One region of the Paenibacillus diazotrophicus genome, then DNA from elsewhere that is predicted to be linked to it. Evidence: riboswitches for the same ligand, from Rfam matches in the RefSeq annotation. Region 1 holds a riboswitch; each other region holds the start of a gene.

Region 1 (3,282 bases):
TCAGGCGAAGCGGTTCAATTCAATTACAGTGAGCTTCCAAGACTGGGCAAAGCGGATGCACCGGTTAAAATCGTCGAATTCGGTGATTTCAAATGCCCGGCGTGTGCCAATTTTGCAGGTGTCATCAAGCCACAGCTGGCCCAGGAATATGTGAATCAGAATAAAGCAGCTATTTACTTCGTAAATATGGCCTTTATCGGTCCGGATTCTGAAACGGCCTCTCTGGCAGCCCTCTCGGTATACCATCAGAATAGTGATGCTTTCTGGAAGTATTACGATGCAATTTATGCGAATCAAGGGGATGAAAATGCTGAATGGGCTACACAGGATTTTCTGGTGAATCTGGCAGAGAAGGAAAAGCTGCCCATTGATTTAGATCTGTTGCGCAAGGATATCAAGGAACGGACCTATGAAAGTGAACTGCAAAAGGATATTACTCTTGCCAAGGATACCGGAGTCACCTCCACACCTACTGTATTTATTAATGGATACAAAGTAGAGGAGCCATTCAATATGGAAGCCATAGATGCACAGATGAAGTCTGCTTCCGAAGCAGTGAGCGCCGAGTGATGAAGTTCTCTACGTTCTGCAGGCGCCACTGTCTCTATCTGGCCTGGTTCGTGTCCGTTATTGCGGTAGCGGGAAGCTTGTATCTTAGCGAGGTCCTAAAGTACGAGCCATGTAAGCTGTGCTGGTTCCAGCGTATATTTATGTACCCGCAGCTCATCCTGCTGGGCATTGCCACATACCGGAATGACAAAAAGATAATTCCTTATGTGCTTCCTTTAAGTCTAATTGGGGGTAGCATAAGTGTTTATCATTATGCCGAGCAGAAGATTCCTGCACTCAGCAAGGTGCTCCCATGTACGATTGGCGTACCCTGTAATAAAGATTATCTTAATTTTTTCGGGTTCATTACGATCCCTTTGCTTGCCCTGATCGCATTTGCTCTAATCACGATTTTGCTCTGGACCGGGCGTAAAGAGGACACCGTAGACTAGACAGAGCCACAGCAGAATATAGAGGGCAATCATTCCTGAAATTTCTGACACAAATATAGATAAAAATCATGAAAAAACCCGGTATGAAGGGATATTCGCAGAGAATGAAAGATCGCTATATCCCTCATCTTTGTTTTGCGTAAATTGGATGTTTTTTCATTCTTTTTTCATTTTTTTCACCGCTTTACGGAAGAGGCATTGTAGACTATCATTAGACCTTGTGAGAAGTTGAATATGCGCTGAATTTTCTGTAAGGAAAAACGGGGGAACCAACATTGGCCAAGCGCCAAAGGGGTGAATCGGGAACGGTCCGCAAGGGCTATAACCGTAGGGCTACCACAGCCCGAATCCGCCAGCTAACCTCGTAAGCAACGGTGGGATAATGACGATGCGTAAGCATGCGGATCATTTCCGTATGCTTATTTTTGTGCCTGCATTTATGAAATCCACCAATGAAAACAGCGCACGGTATTACCGTTTCAACGTAAGCAAAGAGAGGAACTGTTACTACAATGGTAAGCAAGGTAAAACGACTATTGATCGGGCGTCCGATGAAGTCGAACGAACTCGATCATGAAAAGTTATCCAAGGTGAAAGCACTGGCTGTCCTGTCTTCTGATGCGCTCTCGTCTGTAGCCTACGGAACGGAACAAATCCTGATTGTGCTGGTAGCCGCAGGCTTCACAGCTATCTGGTACTCATTGCCAATTGCATTAGCCGTATTGGGCTTGCTGGCTATTTTGATTTTATCCTATCGCCAGACTATTTTTGCTTATCCGCAAGGCGGAGGCGCGTATATCGTTGCCAAGAGCAACCTCGGGGTTCCTACTGGACTCTTAGCAGGCGGATCGCTTCTGGTCGACTATATTTTGACCGTTGCGGTTAGTGCGTCGGCAGGGACGGATGCGATCACATCCGCTTTTCCTAATCTTCATAATCATAGTGTTCTAATCGCCGTAACCGTTATTCTGCTCTTGACCCTTGTCAACCTACGAGGCGTTACGGAATCTGCATCGTTCATTGCTATTCCTGTGTATCTGTTCGTAGTATCGATCTTCGTGTTGATCATTGCGGGAATATTCAAATATGCAACCGGCGGAGCCCATGCCAATGTTCCAGAAATCGGGGCTGCTGTATCGAATGTCAGTTTGTTTTTACTGCTTAAAGCCTTCAGCTCCGGCTGTTCGGCCCTTACAGGAGTAGAGGCGGTATCGAACGCAATTCCAAACTTCAAGGCACCTGCTGAGAGAAATGCGGCCAAAACCTTGATGATGATGGGAATTATCCTTGGAAGTATGTTTACAGGAATCACGCTGCTCGCCTACTGGTACGGAATTACACCGGATACCAAAGCTACAGTTGTATCCCAAATTGCTGAATCTACTTTTGGACGCGGTGGTTTGTACTTCTTCATTCAAGGGATTACTGCTGTAATTCTCTTCCTTGCAGCCAATACGGCTTACTCAGCTTTCCCGCTGCTGGCGTTTATGTTTGCCAAAGATAAATATCTGCCCCATGCCTTTATGGTCCGAGGCGACCGTTTGGGCTTCTCTAACGGCATTATCTTCTTGGGTGTATTATCAGCCCTGCTTGTCGCTGCTTTTCATGGAAATACAGAAAGTCTGATTCCTTTGTATGCAGTGGGTGTATTCATTCCTTTTACCCTGTCCCAGCTTGGTATGATGGTGCACTGGTATAAATCCAAACCTAAAGGCTGGCAAAATAAATTTGCTGTGAATACGGTGGGGATGCTTACTACCCTGACCATTACTCTGATCTTTATCATCACGAAGTTCTCGAGTGTATGGATGGCCTTTATCTTCCTGCCGGTTGTAATGTTCGTGTTCCACCGGATTCACCGCCATTATCTCAATACAGCAGATCAGCTGCGTATTTGTCCGGAAACGGATAAACCTTGTATCAAAGGAAGCACCGTAGTTGTTCCTGTCGCAGGTGTAACCCGTGCAGTTCTGCATTCCATCAGCTATGCCAAGTCCTTAACGGATAATGTGGTAGCCGTGTATGTTGGATTTGATGAAGAAGAAATTAACAAAATGGAACAGAAGTGGGAGGAATGGAATCCGGGAGTGCGCTTAATTGTACTACGTTCCCGGTATCGCAGCATTCTTCGTCCGCTTGTCAAGTTCATTGATACAGTGGAGTGGAAGACCGCTTCTACCGACCATATCACGGTACTCATTCCGCAGTTTATTACGAAGCATTGGTGGCAGGCGATCCTGCATAACCAGACCAGCTTGTTCATCCGCTCTTATCTGATGAA
Region 2 (3,282 bases), on a different contig from region 1:
TACTGCTGGATGAAGCCTTGGTACAGACTGCATTTATGCAGTGGACTCTGGAATCCGATGAAACATTAGCTGACTTGTGCAGCCGATTTATTCATCGTAAACTGTATAAATATGTAGAAATGGATCACCTTGACTCGGAGACGATTGATGAAATCCGCCGCAGTTTTGCGGGGGCCGGGCTGCATCCTGATTACGATCTGGAGATTGATTATCCGACAGATCTTCCTTATGATGTTTTTCGTCCAGGGGAGGGTTTTGACAGCAAACAAATTTTGCTGCTGGACCGTCATGATAAACTGCGGGAGATCTCTGAGGTATCCGATATAGTCCGTTCGATCAGCGGTATTCACCGCGGCCGGTATCATCTTTATTTTCCGCAGGATAAGCTACAGAATGTGCTTACACAGCTGCCTGTTTCCATTGCTGAGATCTTTGCAAAATAATACAAAAATTTCTGGAATTCATCATAGAAAACAATACTGAAAGGATGATGCAGCATGCGCTTATTCGACACACATACTCATCTGGATGCACCGCAATTCGACGAGGACCGCGAGGAGGTTATTGCACGCGCTTTAGAGGCTGGGGTCAGCAAGATGATTAATATTGGATTTAATCGGGAAACGATTCCAACGACAATGAAATTAGCAGAAACGTATGATTATATTTATGCAGCAGTAGGCTGGCACCCCGTGGACGCGATTGACATGAAGGAGGGGGATATGGACTGGATTGCCTCTCTGTGCAGCCATAAAAAGGTGGTGGCTATCGGAGAAATCGGGCTCGATTATTATTGGGATACTTCCCCCAAAGAAATACAGCAGGAGGTATTCCGCAAACAGATTGGTATGGCACGGGAACTGAAAATGCCTATCTGTATACATAATCGTGATGCGCACGAGGATGTGGTACGGATTTTGAGGGAAGAGAAGGCAAATGAGATTGGCGGTGTCATGCACTCCTTTTCGGGGAGCTGGGAAACGGCTAAAATGTGCCTTGATCTAGGGTTTCATTTGTCCTTTGGTGGACCTGTAACTTTTAAGAATGCCAGAGTGCCGAAAGAGGTGCTTGCGCAGACTCCAATGGACCGGCTTTTGATCGAAACGGACTCTCCATATCTCACGCCCCATCCCTTCCGTGGGAAGCGAAATGAGAGTGCATATGTGAAGCTTGTCGCCGAGGCAGCCGCGGAAATAAAAGGAATTGATTTACAGGAATTAGCTGAAATAACGTATGCGAACGCACTGGAACGATTTGGGATTGTCTGAAAACGGGAGTAAATCCGGTGAAAAAAGAAGTATAGCCGATATATTAAACTTTTTTAATAAAAAAACGGCCGATTATTACAATATTTTAATGATTTTTTTGCGTAAACGTGGTTGAATCGTGCTTTACAACATGCATCAAAACAGGATATCATCTTTTCAGTGAAGTGAGCTGTTGTTACTGTGACAGTCACATTTTCATGGATCGTCTCGCTGAGTCTCCGTATGGAGAACGGGGGAACCAATAATGATCTGCCGCATGTCCGTACATAGGGTACAACACAGAAATGCCGCAGACTTTATTTGATTTCTTCACGTGGTCTTTGGGGTGAATTTGAGGGCAACCGCCGTGAGCGGGTGACCTGAGATAGGGCGTCTCTCTTATGCCCGAACCCGACAGCTAACCCCGTAAGCGCAAGTAAGAGAGGAAACCTCGTGCATAAACATTCCCGCGTATTCTGACACCCGGAGAGCCACGAAAGAGTCCTCTGTGAACTCTTTTTAGGCTTTTTTTGTTTTTTGAATAATGTGAATGTTTCCAGCATACTGTTGTATAACAGATGTCTGGAGTAGCTATGCCGAGCAGGCGATCCATGAGCAGGAAACGCTAAAGCAATGCGGGCGTATCCTGTGCAATCTCAAACCTAGTTTCGTCAGAAGTGATACAGTCACCTTTGCTATACAACTTGGACGACGGGGCTATGTAAGGAGGATGGAGAGAATGGGCGTATTCCAACCAGAAGTATCCCATGATTCGCAATCATCCAGCAGGTCTTTCGCATTACGGTGGAAGCAAGTGAATCCTCGCGTACTTTCACTTGCAGGCGCGGCATCAATCGTTATCGCGCTAGTAATTCTGCTGTACGTACACGGTCAAAGCTTTAAAGAAATAACTTTAGTAATAGATGGAAAGGTACAGACGCTGGAGACGCGGGATACGCTGCTCAGTGATGTGCTGGCAAAAGAACAAATTTCGCTGCAGCCGCAAGATGCATTATCTATTGGCCTTAGTGATGAAATAAAAGACGGCGACCGTGTCGTAATCAACCATGCGCAGGCTTTTAAGCTAACAGCGGATGGAACAACCAAAACGCTCTACACGACCGAAGACACCATCGGTCAGGCGATTGACAAACTGGGCATCAGCCTGGAGAGCTATGACAAGATTTACCCTTCTCTCAACACCGCAGTTTCTGCCGACATGGAAATCAAAATTGTCCGGATTAACAAGCAAGTGGTACAGCGGACAACAAATTTGCCTTTCCGGGTTATTAAAACCGCAGACCCCTCCCTGACAAAGGGAACTGTAAGAGTTGCGCAAGCGGGCAAACCGGGCGTTATGGTCCAGCATATCGAGAAAATCTATCAAGATGGCGAGCTGGCATCTATGCGCATGGTGGGCAAGGAAGTACAGACGGTTACCAAAGACAAAATCATTGCTATTGGTACCAAAGCACTTCCCAAGGCTGCTGTAGCCACTACTGCAACTTCCAATTCAACCACTACCACAAAAACATCTAAAGTCAGCACAAACAGCAACAATGTTGCGAGCAAAGCAGGTATAGATTTTGAGTACAAAAAAATAATCAAAAATGTATCCATGACGGCTTATTCTTCTGAAGAACCTGGGATTGGTACACGTACGGCCTCCGGCACACGCGTAACGGAAGGTCGGACCATTGCTGTGGATCCAAACGTAATACCTATCGGCTGGTGGGTGTATATTGAGGGTCTTGGATTTCGCCGTGCAGAGGATACCGGCGGTGCCATTAAAGGCAACAAGGTGGATGTCTACTATGATTCCCTGAGCAATGCCCGTAACTTTGGGCGTAAATCACGTACAATTTATGTGATCGGGCCTGTGAAGCCAGAGCTGAATTAAGCAGCAGTTTTTTGCAAATTAGCAGTTAATAAGATATAGTGAGGGTAGCAATTAAGACTGTTACGGAATTTCAGAGCCTACCGCTCATCACTTATACATTCTTTAGCCAATAAGAAGGGGAGCGAATCCTCTTCT
Region 3 (3,282 bases), on a different contig from region 1:
CTGATGGAACAGGAATATGGCGTAGCACCCAACTTAGCGCTTCAGTCTAGTCTGGTTACCTCATCACAGCCGCTCAATCTGGAGACCTGGAAATATACCGGTGATGATGCTTATACACGCAACGTATACATCCGGGGCAAACTGGTGCTCAAAGACATTGAACAGCAAGTGGGCACCAAAACCATGGATGCCATCATGGCTGCCTATGCCCGCAAATACCGATTCCAGCACCCTTCCACTGCCGATTTTCAAAAGACCGTAGAAAAAGTGACCAAAAAATCATGGCAAGCCTACTTTGATCAATATGTATACAGTGGCGGCGCTCCTGACTTTGCTGTAGATGACATTATCAATACCCTTCACAAAAAAGGGACCGGCACAGAAAATCCCCGTTATGATTCATCGGTCACCGTGAGCAACAAGAGCAGCCAGTACGGAGAGGTGCCTGTGAAGTTCACCTTTTCGGATGGATATACCGTTCAAAGATATTGGAATGCAAAAGACAGGGAAACTACGTTTCAACTCTCCTACAAAGCGCCGCTGGTATCGGCAGAGATTGATCCCGGGCACTCCATCCTGCTGGAGAGCAGGCATCTGAATAATTTCAGACTCGCGGAACTGGAACCCGACACGCTCTCACGCTGGACGCTTAGCATAACCAACCTAATTGAAAATCTGCTCGGAACTCTTGTCTGGTGAGGTGAAGGATTGTGAAAAGATCGATATCCCGCGGCTGGCACAGCATGAAAGAACAATTTTATATACTGATTCTGTTGTTTATCTACAGGCTGTTCTGGAGTTATTTCATGTACAAGTTTGTTAAAAGCGCAGTAGTTCCGATACTGCTGCGTTACCCTGATCAGGATGCAGGTGGCAGTGCAATGGGCAGACTTTTGTATTATGTGGAGGGGCAGATCGCACTAAGTACCCATTCCGGTGTTCAACAATGGCTCTGGATGCTGCTGGGTTTAAGTGCAATAAGGCTCCTGCTATCCCCATTCATCCGGGCAGGATTGCTCCATGAGCTTCATCAGGAACGTAAAGGCGAGCGTGGAATGTTCTTTTTTCCGGGTATGCGGCTATATGGGCTTCCGGTGTTGCTGTTCAGTCTTGCAGAATGGGTGCTTACAGCGCTGCCGCTCTACTGGCTTCTTCCCAAAATGTACGATCTGCTGCTTACCGGAATTGTGGATTATAAGCTGCTGCTGAAATTGGTACCCTACATTCTGGTTTGGCTATTATATCTATTCTTCATCCGAAAAATGCTGCTGTACATGCAGTTCGGTTATACAGGTGGTACAGGAACTCTGTCTTCTCTGCTGGTCTGTCTGAAAGTAATCATTCCTTCAGTGGGAGTATCGGCGGTGATGGGAGCAGGGGGATTGGTAATGATGCTTGCTTGTGGCGGGATGTCGATCTTTTGTCCCGGGATGCCGGCACTTCTGCTGAGGCAGTTCTCTCCCCTCCCCACTACACTGTTCAAAATGTGGGGAATCGCCGCACAATACCATCTCTGGTCCAGTAAATCATTTCCACAATAAATACTGCAATTTGCCGGCATAATAAAAGAGTCACTGCTCCTTGAGGGAGCGGGACTCTTTTTTTGGATTACAAAGTAAATAAGTGTATTTGCAAAACTGTAAATCCTCTGGTACAATGATGCCTGTACTACTAGTAACAAATTTGTAATCTTTAAGACGCAGCACATTCAAACACAATAAACTTACAAGCATTTGCAAATTGTCGACACGTCGCTCTTCTGGTGCATAAAACGCCAAATTCCCTGCACCGGGAAGTGGGGGAACCATATTTTGGGTGAATTGATCTCGCTTTAGAGGGGTCATAGGGGAACCTTCTACCGAATCCTTAAGCTAACCTCGCAGGCCTTGGAAGGAGTACATCTTTTGAGAAGTCAGAATTTTAAGAAAAAATGTACCGCAGCAGCACTTGGACTAGTAATGGTATTCTCCATCGGAGCTGGTAGCGCTTCCGCTGATTCGAAGATGGACAGCGTCATTGCTAAAACTATTGGAACCACCTATAAATTCGGAGGCACCAGCACAAACGGTTTCGATTGCTCCGGCTTCACCTCGTATGTTTTTAAAAGTGTCGGACTTACCCTACCACGCACGTCCAAGGCACAATTCAGCCTGGGAACATCCGTATCACGGAACAACTTGCGTTCAGGCGATCTGGTATTCTTCAATACCTTTGGATCAGGAGTTTCCCATGTCGGCATTTATGTCGGTGGAGGCAAATTCGCACAATCTTCCAGTTCGCGCGGTGTAAATATTTCTTCGCTGAGTCAAGCCTACTGGGCCAACCGCTACGTTGGCGCTAAACGAGTGATGAGCACTACAGCTTACAAGACCGTTGCCTACGACTAATTGAAGTTTTTATCCCCTCAAAATCACACCTCTAACAACTAAATGTAACTTATACGAGCCCGGAACTGATTATTGCCGTAATCATTTCCGGGTTTTTCCTTTTCCTTATTCTCCCTTTTACACACTTTTTAGAGCTTTGAAACACCCTTTTTGATAAATATTCCAGATACATCTTCCATACCTCTAACTCACGGAGTAATAAACAAGCGCAAATTAGGCATTTTTCTCTTAAAAGGCTCAAAAAATATGTATTTATATGCTTTTAGTGATTGCCAACTGCTTCTGTCTTTGTTACAATTATCGCAGTAAGTCGATAGTAACATTTTTGTAATTATTCAAACCTGATTTACAAAGGTTTTGTCATTGTTTGATCCGTAAGCTAATCCTAATCAACAGTCGTGCCGAGTTCCTTAATTATTAAGGAAACGGGGGAACCGATTTTGGGTGAATTGACCTCCTATTCACAGAGGGGTCATAGGGGACCTTCAACCGAACCCTTAAGCTAACCTCGTAGGCATTTGGAAGGGGTATTTACTTTTGAAGAAGAAGCTGGCAGCCGCACTACTCAGTTTTTCCATCATTCTTACCATCGGAGCGGGAAGCGCTTTCGCAGACTCCAAGATGGACCAGGTTATCGACAAAGCCATCGGTACTAAATACGTATCCGGCGGAGTTTCGACTAACGGGTTTGATTGCTCCGGATTTACCATGTATGTGTTTGATAAGATTGGAATCAACCTTCCTCACCAGTCTGGTTCCCAATATCAAATGGGTACTGCCGTATCCCGCGATAACATTAGACCAGGCGATCTTGTATTCTTTAATACAAGCGGCAAAGGAATATCCCATGTCGGCATTTATGTCGGTGAAGGCAAGTTCGCACACGCTTCTTCCA

The links. A riboswitch is a leader RNA that binds a small molecule or an ion and turns the genes downstream of it on or off. The one in region 1 is predicted to bind cyclic di-AMP.
Region 2: another riboswitch for cyclic di-AMP. It lies ahead of ACAN54_RS29090 (resuscitation-promoting factor); the one in region 1 lies ahead of ACAN54_RS02580 (APC family permease).
Region 3: another riboswitch for cyclic di-AMP. It lies ahead of ACAN54_RS29480 (C40 family peptidase); the one in region 1 lies ahead of ACAN54_RS02580 (APC family permease).

The regions. Positions count from the first base shown of each region.
Region 1 is NZ_JBGJZN010000001.1:580,440-583,721, forward strand. Features, by position in the region: gene ACAN54_RS02570 (DsbA family protein) at 1-570, shown strand, start outside; gene ACAN54_RS02575 (disulfide oxidoreductase) at 570-1,001, shown strand; cyclic di-AMP (ydaO/yuaA leader) riboswitch at 1,229-1,387, shown strand; gene ACAN54_RS02580 (APC family permease) at 1,514-3,282, shown strand, end outside.
Region 2 is NZ_JBGJZN010000014.1:47,229-50,510, reverse strand. Features, by position in the region: gene ACAN54_RS29100 (HD domain-containing protein) at 1-443, shown strand, start outside; gene ACAN54_RS29095 (TatD family hydrolase) at 498-1,268, shown strand; cyclic di-AMP (ydaO/yuaA leader) riboswitch at 1,467-1,695, shown strand; gene ACAN54_RS29090 (resuscitation-promoting factor) at 1,987-3,147, shown strand.
Region 3 is NZ_JBGJZN010000016.1:17,422-20,703, reverse strand. Features, by position in the region: gene ACAN54_RS29490 (M1 family metallopeptidase) at 1-699, shown strand, start outside; gene ACAN54_RS29485 (hypothetical protein) at 744-1,541, shown strand; cyclic di-AMP (ydaO/yuaA leader) riboswitch at 1,763-1,901, shown strand; gene ACAN54_RS29480 (C40 family peptidase) at 1,959-2,387, shown strand; cyclic di-AMP (ydaO/yuaA leader) riboswitch at 2,777-2,919, shown strand; gene ACAN54_RS29475 (C40 family peptidase) at 2,925-3,282, shown strand, end outside.